2 regions of the Soehngenia sp. genome follow, and region 2 is predicted to be linked to the other one. Evidence: predicted binding sites of a transcription regulator. Region 2 holds the regulator's gene; the other holds the start of a gene.
The links. The regulator HrcA, encoded in region 2, represses chaperone genes, less so after heat shock. The targets are predictions, from matches to a motif close to ATTAGCACTCNATANTATNGAGTGCTAAT.
Positions count from the first base shown of each region.

Region 1 (9,539 bases), on a different contig from region 2:
TTCCTACTTTGACTTTATTAGTCCTATTTACAGGAATTTTAGAAAAGGACTGTGCTATCTCTTTGGAAACATTTTGAATGTTCTTTAGTCCCCAAGCATCATTTTTCTCAAATCTATTTCCTATTTCATCTATCCATGTATTGACTAATTCTTGACTCTGTCCTTTGTTTATTTCATAAGGTTTTACTTGATTGTTTAATAACATCAGTAAGTCGCCATAGGCAACAGCTGCTACTGATTGCATTAACATTTTATATGTTATTTTAAAACCACTGTTTTTTTCAAGGCCACCTGCATTTAATGAAATTACTGGAACATTCTCATATCCAGATTTCTTCAATGCCTTTCTCAACAAGTAGATGTAATTTGAAGCTCTACATCCTCCTCCTGTTTGAGTAATCATCAGAGCAACCTTATCCGTGTCATAATTCCCTGAATTTAATGCATCTAGCATCTGTCCTATAACTAATAAAGCTGGGTAGCAAGTATCATTATGAACCATTCTCAACCCTTCATCAACTACACTTGAACCTTCATTTTTTAATACAACTAAATTATATCCATGTAGCCTAAAAATCTTTTCTAATATCCCAAAATGTATAGGTGCCATATCCGGACATAATATTGTATATTCATTTTTCATTTCCTTAGTAAATTCGATTCTGTCATATTTTCTGCTCAACTTGCTCACCCTCTTTTTCTCTTTGCTCTAAGGCAGCCAACAAACTTCTTACTCTTATCTTTACTGCGCCTAAATTTGTTATTTCATCTATTTTAATCTGTGTATAAATTTTCCCTTTTTCTTCTAGGATTTCTTTTACTTCATCACTTGTAATAGCATCAAGACCACATCCAAAAGAAACCAATTGAATCAACTCGACATTTTCATAGTCAGCTATCAAGTTAGCTGTTGTATAAAGTCTTGAATGGTAAGTCCATTGATTCAATACATTTGTCTCAACTCTTTTACCTAGATGAGCTATGGAATCCTCAGATATAACTATAACTCCTAACTCAGTAAGCAGTTTGTCGATCCCATGATTTACCTCAGGATCTAAATGGTAAGGTCGACCAGCTAACACAATTGCCTTTTTATTGAGTTCTTTCGATAATGCTAGAAATTCTTCTCCTTTGTTCCTTATCTTTCCCTGGTATAGCTTGTATTCTCTCATACCACACTCAACAGCAAATCTTATTTCCTTTATGTCAATATCCAAGAAATGTTTTTTCAAAGCTTTAAAAAGTCCATTCACTATTGTTGACTTTGTATGAAGCCCAATGTAATCATTAATAAAAATGATGTCTTTCGTTCTTTCGACATTTGCATTTATTACCTCTGGATAATATGCTACAACCGGACAGTTAAAGTGGTTGTCTCCTTTTTTTTCATTAAAATTATATGTTAGACATGGATAAAATATTACTTCAATCCCTTCATTAAGTAGATATTCAATATGTCCATGCACTAATTTGGCAGGAAAACATACAGTATCAGATGGTATCGTATGCTGTCCATTTGTATACATTTCTCTATTAGAAAAAGGCGATCGAATAACTTCAAACCCTAACATAGTAAAAACTGTATGCCAGAATGGGAGCAACTCATAGTTGTTTAACGCTAGAGGAATGCCAATTTTACCTCTTTTCCCCGGTATAGGTTTATAACTTTCTAATAGTGCTCTCTTTTCATCATATATGTTATATTTAGTTTCTTTTATCTTTCCTTTTATTGGTCTTTCGCATCTATTACCGCCAATAAATTTTCTGCTGTCTCCGAAAGTATTTATAGTTAAGGTGCAATTATTTTCACATAGTCCACAAATAACGCTCCTTACCTTATGCTCAAAGTTGAGCAAACCTTCTAAACCTATTGTTGTTGTATTGCCCTTTATATTATGTTTTGCATACAAACCCGCTCCATATGCACCCATTAGCCCTGCAATGTTAGGTCTAATTACCTTTTTCCCTAATTCATCTTCGAAAGCTTTAAGCACTGAATCGTTATAAAAAGTGCCCCCTTGTACAACAATATTTTCTCCTAAATCACTTGCATCAGATGCTCTTATAACTTTATATAGTGCATTTTTGATTACACTAATAGATAATCCTGCAGATATGTCTGCTATTGTTGCCCCATCTTTTTGTGCTTGTTTAACCAATGAGTTCATAAAAACAGTGCATCTCGAACCTAAATCAACAGGGTTTTGTGAATATATTCCAAGTCTTGCAAAGTCTGCGATATCATATCCTAATGCTTGTGCAAATGTCTGAAGAAAAGATCCACATCCTGAAGAACAAGCTTCATTTAAAAATATGTTATCAATTAACCCATCTTTTATTTTAAAGCATTTAATATCTTGTCCACCTATATCTATTATAAAATCCACATCTGGCCTATATTTCTTCGCAGCTGTATAATGAGCTATAGTCTCAACAATTCCGATGTCTATAGAAAAAGCATTCTTAATCAATTCTTCTCCATATCCTGTTACAGCCGAGCCGTTTATTTTTATCTGTGGATACTTTGTCATAAAGTCAATTAAAAATTGTCTTAGTATAGGTACTGGGTTTCCTTCATTTTGCATATATATGCTATCTAATATGTTCTCATCTTCTGAAATCAAGCAGGCCTTTATCGTAGTTGAACCTGCATCAATTCCTAGATAAGCTCCTTTATAATAAGTTGTGGGATCTATATATGTTACTGAATTTTTATCATGTCTTATTTTGAATTCATTATATTCCTCTTCTGAGCTGAATAATCGCTTAGTTCCTTTAGATCTTACCCCGGCCTGTGAATTTTTTATTTTAGATATTACTTCATCAATAATTATATCTGAATTTTTTGCACTGTATGCAGCAGCTCCAAGTGCTACAAAATATAATGAATTTTCCGGACATATCCCTCTCAGCTTAAGTGTTTCGTCAAATCTTCTTCTAAGCTCAGAAAAAAATGTTAAAGGTCCACCAAGGTAAACTACTTTGCCTTTTATAGGCCTTCCTTGAGCTAAACCCCCAATTGTCTGATTAACTACTGCTTGAAATATACTACAAGATATATCATTTTTGCTAGCGCCTTGATTTAGCAAAGGCTGAATGTCTGATTTTGCAAATACTCCACATCTTGAGGCTATCGTATAAATTTTATTATACGATTTTGCTAAATCATTCATTTGAGTGAGAGTAATACCCATTAGCGTAGCCATTTGATCTATGAATGCACCAGTTCCTCCTGCACAAGAACCATTCATTCTTACTTCCATTCCGTTAGAAAGAAATAAAATCTTTGCGTCTTCTCCTCCTAATTCAATGACAACATCAGGATTATCTATTTCTTTCATTACTGCCAACCTAGTAGCATATACTTCCTGCACAAATGGTATTCCTATCCTCTGAGCTAGGCCCATTCCCGCAGAACCTGATATAGCGACTGATGCCTTATTCATATTTGGAAACTCATTTTTTAATTGTTCTAGCAAAGCTATTGTCTTTTCATTTATTTGAGAAAAATGTCGTTCATATGAATGAAATATCATATTATCATTTTCATCTAAAACAACACATTTCAGAGTTGTTGATCCAACATCGATGCCTATTTTCATTGTAATCACCTTATTTTTGTAATTTATACAATTATTTTACTATATTTATCTTTAATTGTACAGTTTATATACTTTTAGTATCTTAATCCTCTTTGATAATTAGGTGCTTCTTTAGTTATGCTTATATTATGAGGATGATTTTCAATCAAAGTTGCAGAAGATATTTTAATCATCTTAGCCTTATCTCTCAATTCTACTAAGTTTTTAGCTCCTACATAGCCCATTCCTGATTTTAATCCTCCTACAAGTTGATAAACAACATCAGATAATGCACCTTTGTAGTCTACTCTGCCCTCAACTCCTTCAGGAACATATTTCTTGGTTTCAGTTTGAAAATATCTGTCACTGCTACCTGAATCCATAGCTCCCATAGAGCCCATTCCCCTGTATTCTTTGTATCTTCTTCCTTCATATAAAACTTCTTCCCCTGGGCTTTCATCTGTTCCTGCAAATAAAGACCCAGCCATCACTACACTCGCACCAGCTGCTAAAGCTTTAGTGATGTCTCCTGAATATTTTATGCCTCCATCTGCTATTACTGGAATATTGTATGGACTAGCAGCTATTGAACAGTTTATTATAGCCGTAATTTGAGGAACTCCAACTCCTGTTACTACCCTAGTAGTGCAGATTGACCCTGGGCCGATCCCTACTTTTATAGCATCTGCTCCTGCCTTTATTAAATCTACAGTTGCTTCGGCTGTAGCTACATTCCCTGCAATAACTTGCAACCCAGGAAATTCTCTTTTTATTTTAATAACTGCTTCTAAGACATTTTTAGAATGTCCATGAGCAGTGTCAACTACTATAACATCGACTTTACTTTTAACTAGTGCTGAAACTCTTTCCATCATATCTGATGTAACACCTACTGCAGCACCAGCCAATAATCTCCCGTTAACATCTTTTGCTGAATTCGGAAATTCAATTGATTTTTCAATATCTTTTATCGTAATTAAACCTATTAATTTATTTTCATCATCTACAATAGGAAGTTTTTCTATTTTATACTTTTTCATAATTTCCAATGCTTCATCCATTGTAACAGAGTTTTTAGCAGTAACTAAATTCTCTTTGGTCATGACTTCATCAATTTTTTTATTTGTATCTTTCTCAAACCTAATATCTCTATTTGTTAATATGCCTACAAGTTTATGACTTTCGTCTACAATGGGAACTCCCGAAATTCTGTATCTCTCCATTAGCTCTAAAGCATCTGATATGTAATGATCTCTATATAGATAAAACGGGTCTGTAATAATTCCATGTTCGGATCTTTTTACTTTGTCTACTTCTAGAGCTTGCCTTTCAATGCTCATGTTTTTATGAATTATGCCAATGCCACCTTCTCTAGCCATAGCTATTGCCATTTTAGCTTCTGTTACTGTATCCATGCCTGCACTCATTAGGGGAATATTTAAAGATATTGTCTTTGTCAAATTAGTTTTGACACTTGTATCTCTTGGTAAGATCTCAGATTTTCCAGGCAACAATAAAACATCATCAAAAGTTAATCCTTCACCAATAAATTCCAATTTAATACCTCCATATAATAGTATTTAAGTTTTTCTTTCTAATTTAACAACTTAATTTTACTTTGTCAAGCAAATCAAAATTAGCTTTATGTTAAATCAAAAAAGATTAGCCTAAGCTAATCTTTTTGTTATTATGTAATATCCAATCTATTTGTCTTCTTTTTCACAAATATATTCCATTTTATTGTTTAAAAACAAACTTATGTACTCAAGAATTTCTTTCATTGCTTTTTCGTTAATTGAATAGTTCATCCATTTCCCATCTTTTTGTACATCAACAAGCCCGACATTAACTAAAATTTTCATATGGTGAGAAATTGTCGGTTGAGTTAATTCAAGCCTTTTCATTATCTCACAAGCACACATTGGCCCATATGATAGGATTTCTAATATTTGAAGTCTGCTACTATCAGCTAATGCTTTTAAAAGCTCTACTTCTCTTCCCACAAAACCACCTCATATAATCTTTGTTAAAATCATAACCTACTTTTGCAATATTGTCAACTTATCTTATTAATTTTAAAAAGATAAAAAGGTCACATATGTGACCTTTTTATTACATCATTCCGTCCATTCCACCCATGCCCATTGGTGGCATTGTTTCTGGTTTTGGCATCTCTGCAACTGCAGCTTCAGTTGTTAAGATCATAGAAGCTACGCTTGCAGCATTTTGAAGAGCTGATCTTGTAACTTTAGTAGGATCTACTATACCTCTTTGTAGCATGTTAGTATATTCTTCTTTCAAAGCATCAAATCCTATACCAGGCTCAGTCTCTTTTACTTTCTCAACGATAATTGATCCTTCTAACCCAGCATTTGTCGCAATTTGTCTTACTGGTTCTTCTAAAGCTCTAAGAATTATCTTAACTCCTGTTCTCTCATCACCTTCAGTAGTTTCTAACAATTCTGCTACCTTTGGTATCACATCAACTAATACAGTTCCTCCTCCGGGAACAATACCCTCTTCAACAGCTGCTCTTGTTGCAGCTAAAGCATCTTCTATTCTTAGTTTTCTTTCCTTTAATTCTGTTTCAGTAGCAGCACCAACTTGGATTACTGCAACTCCTCCAGCCAATTTAGCCAATCTTTCTTGTAGTTTTTCTTTGTCAAACTCAGATTCAGTAGTTTCTAGTTGACTTCTGATTTGTTTTATTCTATTTTGAATTTCATCAGGATTTCCTTCTCCATTTACTATAACAGTGTTTTCTTTGTCAACTTTTACTTTGCCTGCTCTACCAAGCATGTCTACAGTTGCTTCTTTTAGGTCATAACCTAATTCTTCAGATATAACAGTTCCACCAGTTAATACAGCTATATCTTGTAACATTTCTTTTCTTCTATCGCCAAATCCTGGAGCCTTTACTGCTACACAGTTAAATGTTCCTCTTAATTTGTTGACTACCAATGTAGCCATTGCTTCCCCTTCAACATCTTCAGCAATTATTACAAGAGGTCTTCCTAATTGAACTATTTTTTCAAGTATTGGCAATATTTCTTGAATATTTGATATTTTCTTATCTGTAATCAAGATGTATGGATTTTCATATTCTGCAATCATTTTTTCTGTGTCAGTTACCATATAAGCTGAAACATATCCTCTGTCAAATTGCATACCTTCTACTACTTCAAGAGTAGTTCCCATAGATTTTGATTCTTCTACAGTGATTACTCCGTCATTCCCTACTTTTTCCATAGCATCTGCTATTAATTTTCCAATTTCTTCATCAGCAGCTGAAATTGAAGCAACTTGAGCAATAGCTTCCTTTGATTCAATAGGAACTGAGAAACTTCTTATTCCTTCTACTGCTTTTTCAACTGCTTTTCTAATCCCCTTTTGGATGATCATTGGGTTTGCTCCAGCAGCCACATTTTTCAATCCTTCTCTTATAATTGCTTGTGCTAACAATGTAGCTGTAGTTGTACCATCTCCAGCAACATCATTAGTTTTTGTAGCAACTTCTTTAACTAGTTGAGCTCCCATGTTTTCAAATTTATCTTCTAATTCGATTTCTCTTGCGATTGTTACTCCATCATTTGTTATTACTGGTGAACCATAGCTTTTTTCTAATACTACATTTCTTCCCTTTGGTCCAAGTGTTACTTTTACTGTATCAGCAAGCTTATTTATACCGATTTCCATAGATCTTCTTGCATCTTCATTGAATTTAATCTCTTTTGCCATCTCCAACACTCCCTTGTAGTAATTTTTTTATTATTCAACCACAGCCAATATATCAGTTAATTTTAATATAGTTAATTCTTGTCCATCCAATTTTACTTCTGTTCCAGCATATTTTGAAAATATTACTTTATCCCCAACTTTAATTTGATCTTTTTTCTTTTCGTCATTTAATATATCCGCACCTACAGCAACAACTTCTGCCATTGATGGTTCTTCTTTTGCAGTTGATGGTAAAACTATACCGCTCTTTGTTCTTTCCTCAGCTTCAATCTTTTTAATTATAACTCTGTCTCCAAGTGGTTTTAAACTCATCTTTACTCCTCCTCCATCATATTTTTCGTGCTCATATTGTTAGCACTCATTTAAATTGAGTGCTAACATCTAATACAATAATAACCATATTTAAAAAGCTAATCAAGCGTGTATTTTCCGGATTTTCAGTTGTTTTTCTGCTTATTACTTATATTTTCTTTAAATATCTATTTTTTACTTTGTTTTTCTAAGTTTTCCTAAAAATTATAATGATATTATTAAATAATAAATAGGCGGCACTAAGATTGCAGGAAGCATATTGGCTATCTTTATTTCTTTTAGCCCTAATAAATTAATTCCTATAGCAATTATCAAAATCCCGCCAACTGAAGAAATTTCGTTAATCACTTGTGTATTAAGAAAAGTGCTAATAGAACTTGCGAATAATGTTATAATTCCTTGATATAAAAATACTGCCACACTTGAAAACATTACTCCTATACCGAGTGTAGATGCAAAAACAATTGCTGTTATACCATCTAATACTGCTTTAGCATATAAAGTCTGGTGATTCCCAGTTAAGCCTGATTGTATTGCTCCTACTATAGCCATGGCTCCAACACAATAAACTAAAGATGCAGTGATAAACCCTTTTGAAAAATTACCTTCAGGGTTTTTAAGCTTAGCTTGCAATTTTACTGAGAAGTTATTTAAACCCTTGTCTATATTTATTAACTCCCCTATAATGCTTCCTACAACAATACTAACTATAACTACCACAAGACTTTCAAATTCTAATGCATTAGAAATGCCAATAATAATAACACTTAATCCTATTCCATCCATTACTGTATTTTTATATTCTTCTCTAATTCCTTTTTTTAAAATAATACCTATAATTGCACCAATTATTATTGCTAAACTATTTATTATTGTTCCTAACATAATTTCCTCCTTTGATGTATTTATTTGCCTATCCCTAACTCTCTTGCATAATAGAATAAATATTGCTGTGCGTATCCTGAAAAATCACCAAACAACTTCGTTTTGGAGTTTTCAATATCTTTTTTAGTTGCGCTTTCTCCAAGATAAAGAGTTTTTATGACTCTATTCACCCATACATCTATAGGAAAGGCTTCTTGTTTTTTATATGCAAACAATAAAATACAGTCACTAACTTTTGGCCCTACTCCCGGTAATTCCATTAACTTCTCTTTAGCTTTATCATATGATAAACTCCAAATCTCATTTAGATCAAATTCTCCTTTTGCAATTTTATTGCTAGTTTCTAGGATATATTTTGATCTGAAACCAACTCGATACTTTTCTTTTATATATTCATCAGTTAGACTAGCAATCTTTTCTGCATTAGGAAAACTATAATAATCTACAGAATTGAAACTCCCTATGTATTCTCCAAGGTCATTCGATATCAATTCAACCGATTTTTTAATTCTGGGTATTTGATTGTTTGAAGATATTATAAAAGATATGGTAGTTTCAAACGGGTCTTGATTTAATAATCTCATGCCCTCTCCAAATTCCATAGCTTTAACTAGGTGCAAATCATAAGATAGATTTTGTTTTATGTAGCTGTAATCTCTATCCAAATCAAAATAACCATGCCAAAAATTTAACCATTCATCACTATTGGTATTTTTTACGATTATATAATCGTCTTGTTTTTTTATGTTTATTAATCTTTTATTGGCTATTGCCGTATAACTTGAATCATCTTCTTTCTTCCATCTAAAAGATTGCCCGCATTCAAATATATGTTTAGGATTAAAATCTCTTAACCCTTCTATTATAAGATTTCCTTTAATTTCTTTTATATCGTAATAAAGCATATTTTGTCCCCTTCGTTTTTTATATACATTATACTACAATAAAAAAATAATCAATAAAAAAACTAGTCTTTCGACTAGTTTTTTCATCAATACCAACCTCTCAGTTTCATTACATCTG
Region 1 is NZ_JBSQIL010000002.1:73,243-82,781, forward strand. It holds gene ACTB1H_RS00775 (hypothetical protein) at 1-682, opposite strand, end outside; gene ACTB1H_RS00780 (acyl-CoA dehydratase activase-related protein) at 666-3,602, opposite strand; gene guaB (IMP dehydrogenase) at 3,677-5,137, opposite strand; gene ACTB1H_RS00790 (ArsR/SmtB family transcription factor) at 5,285-5,584, opposite strand; gene groL (chaperonin GroEL) at 5,694-7,319, opposite strand; gene ACTB1H_RS00800 (co-chaperone GroES) at 7,350-7,631, opposite strand; gene ACTB1H_RS00805 (DUF554 domain-containing protein) at 7,836-8,516, opposite strand; gene ACTB1H_RS00810 (DNA-3-methyladenine glycosylase family protein) at 8,537-9,421, opposite strand; gene ACTB1H_RS00815 (Glu/Leu/Phe/Val family dehydrogenase) at 9,508-9,539, opposite strand, start outside.
Region 1: the regulator HrcA is predicted to act here: its motif matches at 7,670-7,698, upstream of ACTB1H_RS00800 (co-chaperone GroES).

Region 2 (9,539 bases):
TCGTAATGTTCTCTTTTCCTTACTTCTCCAATGACGCCTGATCTAGCACATTGTCTCTTAAATCTTTTAAGAGCATTATCAAGAGATTCATTTTCACCAACTTTGATTTCTGTCATAGACCCTTCCCTCCCCTCTTAACTACAAGAGTGATATAACACTAATAACTATGATATGATACTAACTCATTATACATCATAAATAACTATTTATCAACTGTTTTTAGCCTGGTGGCCATAACATTTGTCTTTTCCCTAATACATGAAAATGAATATGATCTACTGTTTGTCCCCCTAGTTCACCACAGTTGTTAACTACTCTGTACCCTTCATTTAGCTTATTTTCCCTAGCTAATTCTGGAATTAGCTTTACAATATGAGAAACCAATTCTAAATCTGTATCTTCAATCTCATTTAGCGACTTAATATGTTTTTTAGGTATAATAAGAAAATGTACAGGTGCTTGTGGGTTTATATCTTTTATAGCTATTACTTGATCATCTTCATATATTATATCGCTAGGTATTTCTTTTTTTATTATACTGCAAAACAAACAATCCACTTTTTCACCTCCTCTAATGCTAAATAGCAATTATTTTGTCTAAAGAGACTTCTTTTAGTGTCACATTTTTAATTTGACCAATTAAGTCAAAATCAGATTTTTTTATTACTCTTACATAATTAGTTGTGTAACCTTCATAAATAAAATCTTCGTTATTGTATTTTGATTCAAATAGCACATCTGATTTATGATTTAGTAATTTCTCATAAAATTCATTCATCAATTTTTCACTTAAATCGATTAGAGTTTTACTCCTCTTTTCTTTTATTTCGCTAGGAATTTGATTCTCCATACTGAAAGCTTTTGTCCCTTTTCTTGGAGAGAACTTAAATACGTGAATCTTTGAAAATTTTACTTTTTTGACAAATTCAAGAGTTTGTTCAAATTCATCATCTGTTTCTCCAGGAAACCCAACTATAATATCTGTCGTAATTCCAGCATTTGGGAAATATTCTCTGATCAATTCTACTTTTTCATAATATTCTGATGTGCTATATTTTCTGTTCATTCTTCTGAGTACAGAATCACTTCCGCTTTGAAGAGATAGGTGGAAATGATCACATAATTTATTTGTATTATATGCAATATCCATAAATTCTTTATCTATAATATTAGGTTCTATAGAACTCAATCTAATCCTTTTTATTCCGTCAATAAAGCTTAGATTGTATATTAAATTTTTTAAATTTATATTGCCTAAATCTTTACCATATGAGGCTATATGAATTCCCGTGAGGATGATTTCTTTAAAACCATTTTCAGCAAGTTTTTTTACTTCATTTTCTATTTCTAAATAGTTTCTGCTTCTTACAGGCCCTCTAGCATATGGAATTATACAATAACTACAATATTGATTACATCCATCTTGAACCTTTAAATATGCCCTTGTCTTGGATTCTACACTATTTATATTTATTTTTTCAAATGTTTTTAGTTGATTTGATGAAATTACTTTATTTATTCTTTTACCATTCTTTTTAAAGTCTTCACATAATTCAACTATCATATTTCTGTTGTTGGTACCTATAATAATATCTACATCTTCTATTTTTTCAACTTCTTCTGGCGATACTTGAGCATAGCATCCAACAACTGCCACTAGACAATTGGGGTTGATTTTTTTAGCTTTTCTGATAAATTGCCTTGATTTTCTATCAGACATATTTGTCACTGTGCAAGTGTTTATTATATAAATGTCTGCAAAATCTTCTTTATCAACAATAATATAACCTTTATTTTTAAACAACTCTATCATTGATTCCGTTTCATACTGGTTAACTTTACACCCCAAAGTATGAAAAGTTACTCTTTCCATTTAATCACTCCTAAATCATTTGTTTCATATAATAAAATAGTAGATATAACTATTCCTGCTGTTTCTGTTCTAAGAATCCTTGCTCCTAAAGATACTGTGATTGCATCAATTTTTTTAAGTTTCTCAATCTCTTCATCAGCAAATCCACCCTCAGGACCAATAAAAACATTTATTTCATTTGCATTTACATAATTCTCTCTAACTGAGTGTAAATCCTCTATATTTTCATTTTCATATGGAACTATTGTAATATTGTTCTTAAACTGATTCAAAGCTTCATTAAAATCAATTATTGTATTTACTTTGGGAACTATATCTCTTTTTGACTGTTTTGCCGCTTCATATGCAATATTTTGCCACCTTGTAAGTTTCTTTATCTCTTTTTTTATGTCATTTATTTTTACAATAGTTCTAGAAGTTATAACAGGAGTAAATGATACCACTCCTACTTCGGTGCATTTTTGTATAATCAATTCCATCTTAGTTGATTTAGGAATCGCCTGAAACAAATTGATTTTCAATTTTGGCTCATTGGAAATATTAGTTGTTTCAATAATTTTTAAATCTACAGAGTTTTCATTTAGTTTTTCAATTTCACATATGAATTTTTTAGGTTCGCAAACCAACTCTACGGAATCGCCTATTTTCATTCTCAATACATCTTTAATATGTTTTGCATCTTTCCCTTTTATTGAGATATTTTTGTCCTTAGGTAGTTCATCTATAAAAAATCTATGCATTTTATCTCCTCTTTGCAACAATGCAAATCCAGTCGTTCATATTTTTTATTTCCAATATTTCAAAATCATTTTTGTTTAAAGAATCTAACACAATGTCTTTCTTTGAATCAATTATGCCTGAACAAACAAAAATTCCGTTTTCTACTAAGTATTCATTTAATATGGGAATTGTATTTGCAACTACTTCAGCCACTATATTCATCACAATTAAATCTGCTTTTTCATCTATTTGGCTTAATAAATCTCCATGCCTTATTTCTACTATCGAATTTACTTGATTATCAACTATATTTCTATTTGCTATCTCAACACTAGTTAAATCTAAATCAACACCTATAACCCTATTAGCTCCAAGCTTAGCAGCTATTATGCTTAAAATTCCACTTCCACAACCTATATCAAAAACTGTTTTACCTTGAAGGTTCAAGTTTTCTAAAGCTTGTCCGCACATGTAGGTTGTTTCGTGCATACCTGTTCCAAAAGCCATGCCAGGGTCTAATTCAATAACTATATCTCTGTCATTTGGTTTGTGTTTTTCCCATGATGGTTTAATGATTATATTATTCCCAATTCTTAATGTATTAAAAAAAGCTTTCCAATTTTCTGCCCACTCGCTCTCATCTCTAATATTTATAGATATTGATCCTAAATCCTTTTTCCCAATTTCCTCCTCAATCAAGGATTTTATTTTCTCAATATCGTCTACTTCAGAAAAATATGACTTTATTAATATAAATTCGTTTAAATTCTGATTTATTTCTATATCTATAAAATCCCACTTATCCTTTTGGGAAATTACTTCATTTATGGTATCGTTATCTATTATCTCTAACCCCTTAGCTCCAATGTCGTATAAAATATATGTTAAAAGGTCTTCATTGTCTCTATTTGTTTTAATCGTAAATTCATACCACTTCATCCCAACACATCCTAAAGATTATTTTATAATATTATACATTAAAAAATTATAATTTACTATATATGAATTAACAACCACTGAAGTGGTTGTTAATGAAAAACATCTTTTACTTTATCAAAAAATCTCTTTTTATTTGGTGCCTTATATTGTTCCCCAAATTCTTTTGACATATCTATAAGCATCTTCTTTTGTTTGTCGTTTAAATTAGTTGGTATAACAATCTCTACTGTAAAAAACAAATCCCCTCTACCTGTACCTCTGACATAAGGTACTCCTTTGTTTTTTAATCTAAATGTTGAATTAGACTTTGTGCCTTCTGGTAAACTATAACTTACATTCCCCTCTAATGTAGGAATTTCTATTTCTGCACCTAATGTTGCTTGAGTGAAGGTTATTGGAACAGTTACATATAGATTATTTCCTTCTCTTTTAAATAAAGGATCTTCTTTTACCCTGATATATACATATAAATCCCCTCTAGGTGCATTTTTCTCACCTATATTTCCTTCGCCTCTTAATGTTATAACATTACCATCATCCACACCAGCTGGTATATTTATTGTTATCTTTTTACTCTTTTGTTCTTTACCAGTTCCATTACAATGATCACATTTTTCTTTGATAATCTCACCAGTACCATTGCACTCGTCGCAGGGCATTACTCTAACCATTCTTCCAAAAGGCGTTTGTTGGTTATATCTCAGTTCTCCAACCCCTTTACATTTAGGGCATGTAGTTTTTGTGGTCCCTGGTTTTGCTCCGGTCCCATCACAATTAGTACATTCTTCCATTCTTGTAACAGAAATTTGCTTGTTTACTCCAAAGACTGCTTCTCTGAATTCTAATGTAATATCATATCTTATATCAGAACCCCGTTGAGGTCCTCTTTGTCTATTATTAAACCCTCTTGAAAAACCACCACCAAAGATGTCAAACAGATCATCAAATATATCCCCGAATCCACCAAAATCTGTTCCTTGTTGATTTACACCTGCATGTCCATATCTGTCATATCTTGCTCTTTTTTCTTCATCGCTTAATACTTCATAAGCTTCATTTACTTCTTTAAATTTTTTTTCGGCCTCGCTATCATTTGGATTTAAATCAGGATGGTATTTCTTAGCCAACCTTCTAAAAGATCTTTTGATTTCTTCTGAAGAGGCATTTTTACTAACTTCTAGTATTTCATAGTAATCTCTCACAGCCACACACCTACTCCTATTAGTAAAATAAAATTTTGAGTCAAAGCTAATTTTTTAGCTTTGACTCTTTATTTTAATTAGTCTTCATCAACTACTTCATAATCAGCATCTTCTACATTATCAGATTTGTTATCTGATTGAGCATCATTTTGTTGGTATTGAACATTTTCATACAATTTTTGAGAAATTGCTTGGAATTCGTTGGTTAATTCGTCTGTTTTCCTCTTAATATCTTCGATGTCGTCACCTTCCAATGCTTTCTTTAATGCTTCTAATTTCTCATTAACTTTATTTTTTTCACTCTCTGAAATTTTCCCTTCAAGATCTTTTAAAATCTTTTCAGTCTGGTAAACCATTGAATCAGCATTATTTCTTATTTCAATTCTTTCCTTTTTCTTTCTGTCTTCTTCTGCGAATCTTTCAGCTTCTTTAATTTTCCTTTGTATTTCTTCTTCAGACAAATTAGTTGATGAGGTTATTGTTATCTTTTGTTCTTTTCCAGTTCCTAAGTCCTTAGCACTAACATTTACTATGCCGTTAGCATCAATATCAAATGTAACTTCTATTTGTGGAACTCCTCTTGGTGCTGGTGGTATGCCAGTTAACTGGAACCTTCCTAATGTAGTGTTGTCACTAGCCATTTGTCTTTCTCCTTGAACTACATGTATATCAACAGATGTCTGATTATCAGATGCTGTAGTGAATATTTGTGATTTTCTAGTTGGAATAGTTGTATTTCTTTCAATTAATCTTGTTGTTACTCCACCTAATGTTTCAATTCCTAATGACAATGGTGTTACATCTAATAGAAGTAAATCCTTAACTTCTCCGCTTAGGATTCCACCTTGTATTGCTGCACCAATCGCAACGCATTCGTCTGGATTGATGTCTTTTTGAGGCTCTCTCCCTATTATCTTTCTAACAGCTTCTTGTACTAGAGGGACTCTTGTAGATCCTCCAACTAAAAGAACTTTTTCAATTTGATTTGCTTCTAATCCAGCATCTTTTAAAGCTTGTCTCACAGGCTCAATAGTTTTTTCTACTAAGTCAGATATCAGCTCTTCAAACTTAGCTCTAGTTATATCCATATTCAAATGCAAAGGTCCTTCACTAGTAGCTGTTATAAATGGTAAATTTATATTGGTTGATTTTGTTGTAGATAGTTCTTTCTTAGCTTTCTCAGCTGCTTCTTTTAGTCTCTGTAAAGCCATCTTATCATTTCTTAAATCAATACCATGTTCTTTTTTAAATTGTTCTGCAATATAATCAACTAGTCTATTATCAAAATCATCGCCACCTAGCCTATTGTTTCCTCTAGTAGCTAGTACTTCAAATACTCCATCGCCTACTTCAAGTATTGAAATATCGAAAGTACCTCCTCCTAAATCATATACCATTATCTTATGTTGACCTTGCTCTTTATCAAGTCCATATGCTAAAGCTGCAGCAGTTGGTTCATTTATAATTCTTTTTACATTTAATCCAGCAATTTTACCTGCATCTTTTGTAGCTTGCCTTTGAGAATCTGTAAAGTATGCAGGCACAGTTATTACAGCTTCGGTTATTGTCTCGCCTAAATAGCTTTCAGCATCTGCTTTTAATTTTTGCAGAATCATAGCCGAAATTTCTTCAGGAGTATATTCTCTGCCATCTATTTTTACTTTATAATCAGTTCCCATATGTCTTTTTATAGATTGTATCGTCCTGTCTGGGTTTGTTATTGCTTGTCTCTTTGCTGTTTCTCCAACTAATCTTTCTCCATCTTTTGTAAATGCTACTACGGATGGAGTTGTTCTATTACCTTCTGAATTAGGTATTATTATTGGTTCTCCACCTTCCATAACTGCAACAGCTGAGTTTGTTGTACCTAAATCAATTCCTATTATCTTACTCATAATATCTCCTCCTTTATTTTGATACTATTACCATGGATGGTCTGACTACTTTATCTTCCATTAAATAACCCTTTTGATATACCTCAACTACAGTTCCTGATTCATCATTAGTCTCTACAGTCGATATGGCATGATGAATGTTTGGATCAAATTTTTCCCCTAAAGCTTTGATTTCTTTGATATTATATTTATCTAAAACATCATAAAGCTGGTTTCTTATCATTTCTATTCCCTTATAAAAATTATCTTCTTTGTCATTAGCAGACTCTAATGCTCTTTCAAAATTATCTATAATTGGAAGTATATCTGATATAACAACTTGTATTCCATAATTAATAGACTCTTGCTTCTCATTTTCTGTTCTTTTTTTATAATTTAGAAAATCAGCTTGCAATCTAATAATTTTATTATTTAAATCTTCTATTTCTTTTTCCTTTTCTTTAAGCAATTCTTTTGTTTTATTTATATCCTCAGCCTCCTCAGTATTATCCTCAGGTTCAATTTTTTCATTTGATGGGTTAGATTGAAGTTCTGATTGAGTTATTTCTTCCTCATTCAATTTTTTCCCTTCATCTGCCATTTTTATCACCTCTCATTACTATTAAAATAGTCATCAATGATATCCGATATACTTTCTGAAAATGTTCTGATCGTCTTAATTAACTCAATATAATTCATTCTCTTAGGTCCAATAATCCCAATTTTACCTACAATTTCACCTTCAGTATTGTAAGTAGCTGATATAATGCTTAAATCTTTCATAGAATCATTGTTGTTTTCTTCTCCGATCTTAACATCTATATCTTCCAGATTAGTGTTATTAAGAGCAAAAATCAGTTTTTGTTTGTCTTCTAATAGAGAAATAACTTCTTTAGCTTTATCAACATCCCTATACTCCGGAAACTCAAATATGTTTGTTAAGCCATCTGCATATACTCTCAATCCTTCATAATCATCCATAGTACGAGAAAGCATAGGGATTAGTTTTTTTATTTCATTTTTATACTCAATGTAATCATCTAATATGTCTTTATTGATTTCATTTGTTATCTCAGTAAAAGTCTTATTCTTAAATTTCTTGGATAAATAGTTACTAATATACATTAAATTATCTTCAGAAATAGTTTTGTCGAGATTTATAGTTGATTTTTTTATCAATCCAGTTTCATTTACCATAATAACAAGAATTTGATTTTCATCCATTTGTAAAAGTTGTATGTGTTTTATTTTAGTTTCTTTTATTTGAGGTGATAATGCCACGGCTGTGTATTTAGTTAATTGAGAAAGAACTTTAGCTATGTCTTGAATAAGTTGATCAATTTCTTTATATTCTTCTTTTAGAAATTTTTTTATCTGTTCTTTCTTATTATTATCCAACTCAATTATGCTATTTTGAAAAAAATTATCAACATAAAACCTATATGCTTTATCTGAAGGAACTCTTCCAGATGAAGTATGTGTTTTATTTAAATAGCCTAAATCTTCTAAATCTGACATTTCATTCCTTATAGTAGCTGAACTTACCCCTAGGTCATAGAACTTGGTTATTGTCCTTGAGCCAATCGGTTCTCCAGTAACTATATAGCTATCAATAACTGCTAAAAGGATTTTTAACTTTCTTTCATCCAACATCTTAATCACCTCTACTATTTGGATGATTATTAGCACTCTTTATTGTTGAGTGCTAATTCTATATATAAACTATCATTCTATTTTTAATTTGTCAAGTATTTTTGTGTTAAATATAAAAATCCAATTCTACTATATTGCTGAAATCAAGTCCTTTTTTGGTCAATTTAATTGTTTCTTCATCTTCATAAATATTTCCATTTTGCTTGTTTTTGATTATTGCATCTTTATAGTAATTCTCAATATCTATTCCAAAATTCTCTTTAAAATGTTTCTTATTGATTCCTTTATTCAACCTAATACCTAAAATAATATACTCTGTCATTCTAGAAATATCGTCAATATATTCCTCAGAAGATACAGGAAGTTTGTTTTCCTTGATTTTCTTATAGTATTCATCAAAATTTGAATAATTAGAATATCTTGTATTTTCAATGTATGAATGGCTATTTAAACCTAAGCCTATATAAGGCATTAAAGTCCAATATTTCAAATTATGTCTGCACTCAAAACCTTCTTTTGCAAAATTAGAAATTTCATATTGTTTATATCCATTCTTTTCCAATAACTCTATAGCTTTGTGATACATAATTCTCTCTTCATCTTCATTAGGAAGGTTTAATTGCCCATGCTTTTCCAATTCGAAAAACAGAGTCCCTTCCTCAATTATTAAGCTATATAAGGATATATGAGTAGGCTTAAGTTTTATAACATTTTCTAAATCTGTTAAAACATTATAAATGGTCTGATCAGGAAGACTTATCATCATATCTATATTGTAATTTTTAAATTGATTTGTCCTTATTAATTCTACTGCATCTAAAACATCTGCAGAGTTATGAATTCTCCCGAGTTTTTTCAAAATATCATCATTCAATGACTGTGCTCCAATACTAATTCGATTTATCCCAATTTCATGATATATTGCTAATTTTGTATTATCTAAAGTTCCAGGATTTGCTTCTATAGTTATTTCCGCCTCACTGTCTACTTTAAAACTTTGATTTATTTCATCAATGATAGTTTTTAAGTGCTTGCTATCAATTAAGGAAGGAGTGCCTCCTCCTATGAAAATTGAATTTACTATATAATCTTCATTTAGAGTATTTCTATATATTTGTATTTCTTTTGTAATATAATTAATATACTCTGATATTTTTTTGTCATTGCTACTAAAAGAAACAAAGTCACAATAATTACATTTCTTTAAGCAAAATGGAATATGAATATAAACTCCTAATTCTTTCATCTTAATCTACTTCTTCTCATCATATTTTAAAA
Region 2 is NZ_JBSQIL010000029.1:8,077-17,615, reverse strand. It holds gene rpsU (30S ribosomal protein S21) at 1-116, opposite strand, end outside; gene ACTB1H_RS05250 (histidine triad nucleotide-binding protein) at 220-558, opposite strand; gene mtaB (tRNA (N(6)-L-threonylcarbamoyladenosine(37)-C(2))-methylthiotransferase MtaB) at 578-1,873, opposite strand; gene ACTB1H_RS05240 (RsmE family RNA methyltransferase) at 1,861-2,613, opposite strand; gene prmA (50S ribosomal protein L11 methyltransferase) at 2,615-3,532, opposite strand; gene dnaJ (molecular chaperone DnaJ) at 3,622-4,740, opposite strand; gene dnaK (molecular chaperone DnaK) at 4,812-6,629, opposite strand; gene grpE (nucleotide exchange factor GrpE) at 6,643-7,209, opposite strand; gene hrcA (heat-inducible transcriptional repressor HrcA) at 7,215-8,261, opposite strand; gene hemW (radical SAM family heme chaperone HemW) at 8,368-9,507, opposite strand; gene lepA (translation elongation factor 4) at 9,514-9,539, opposite strand, start outside.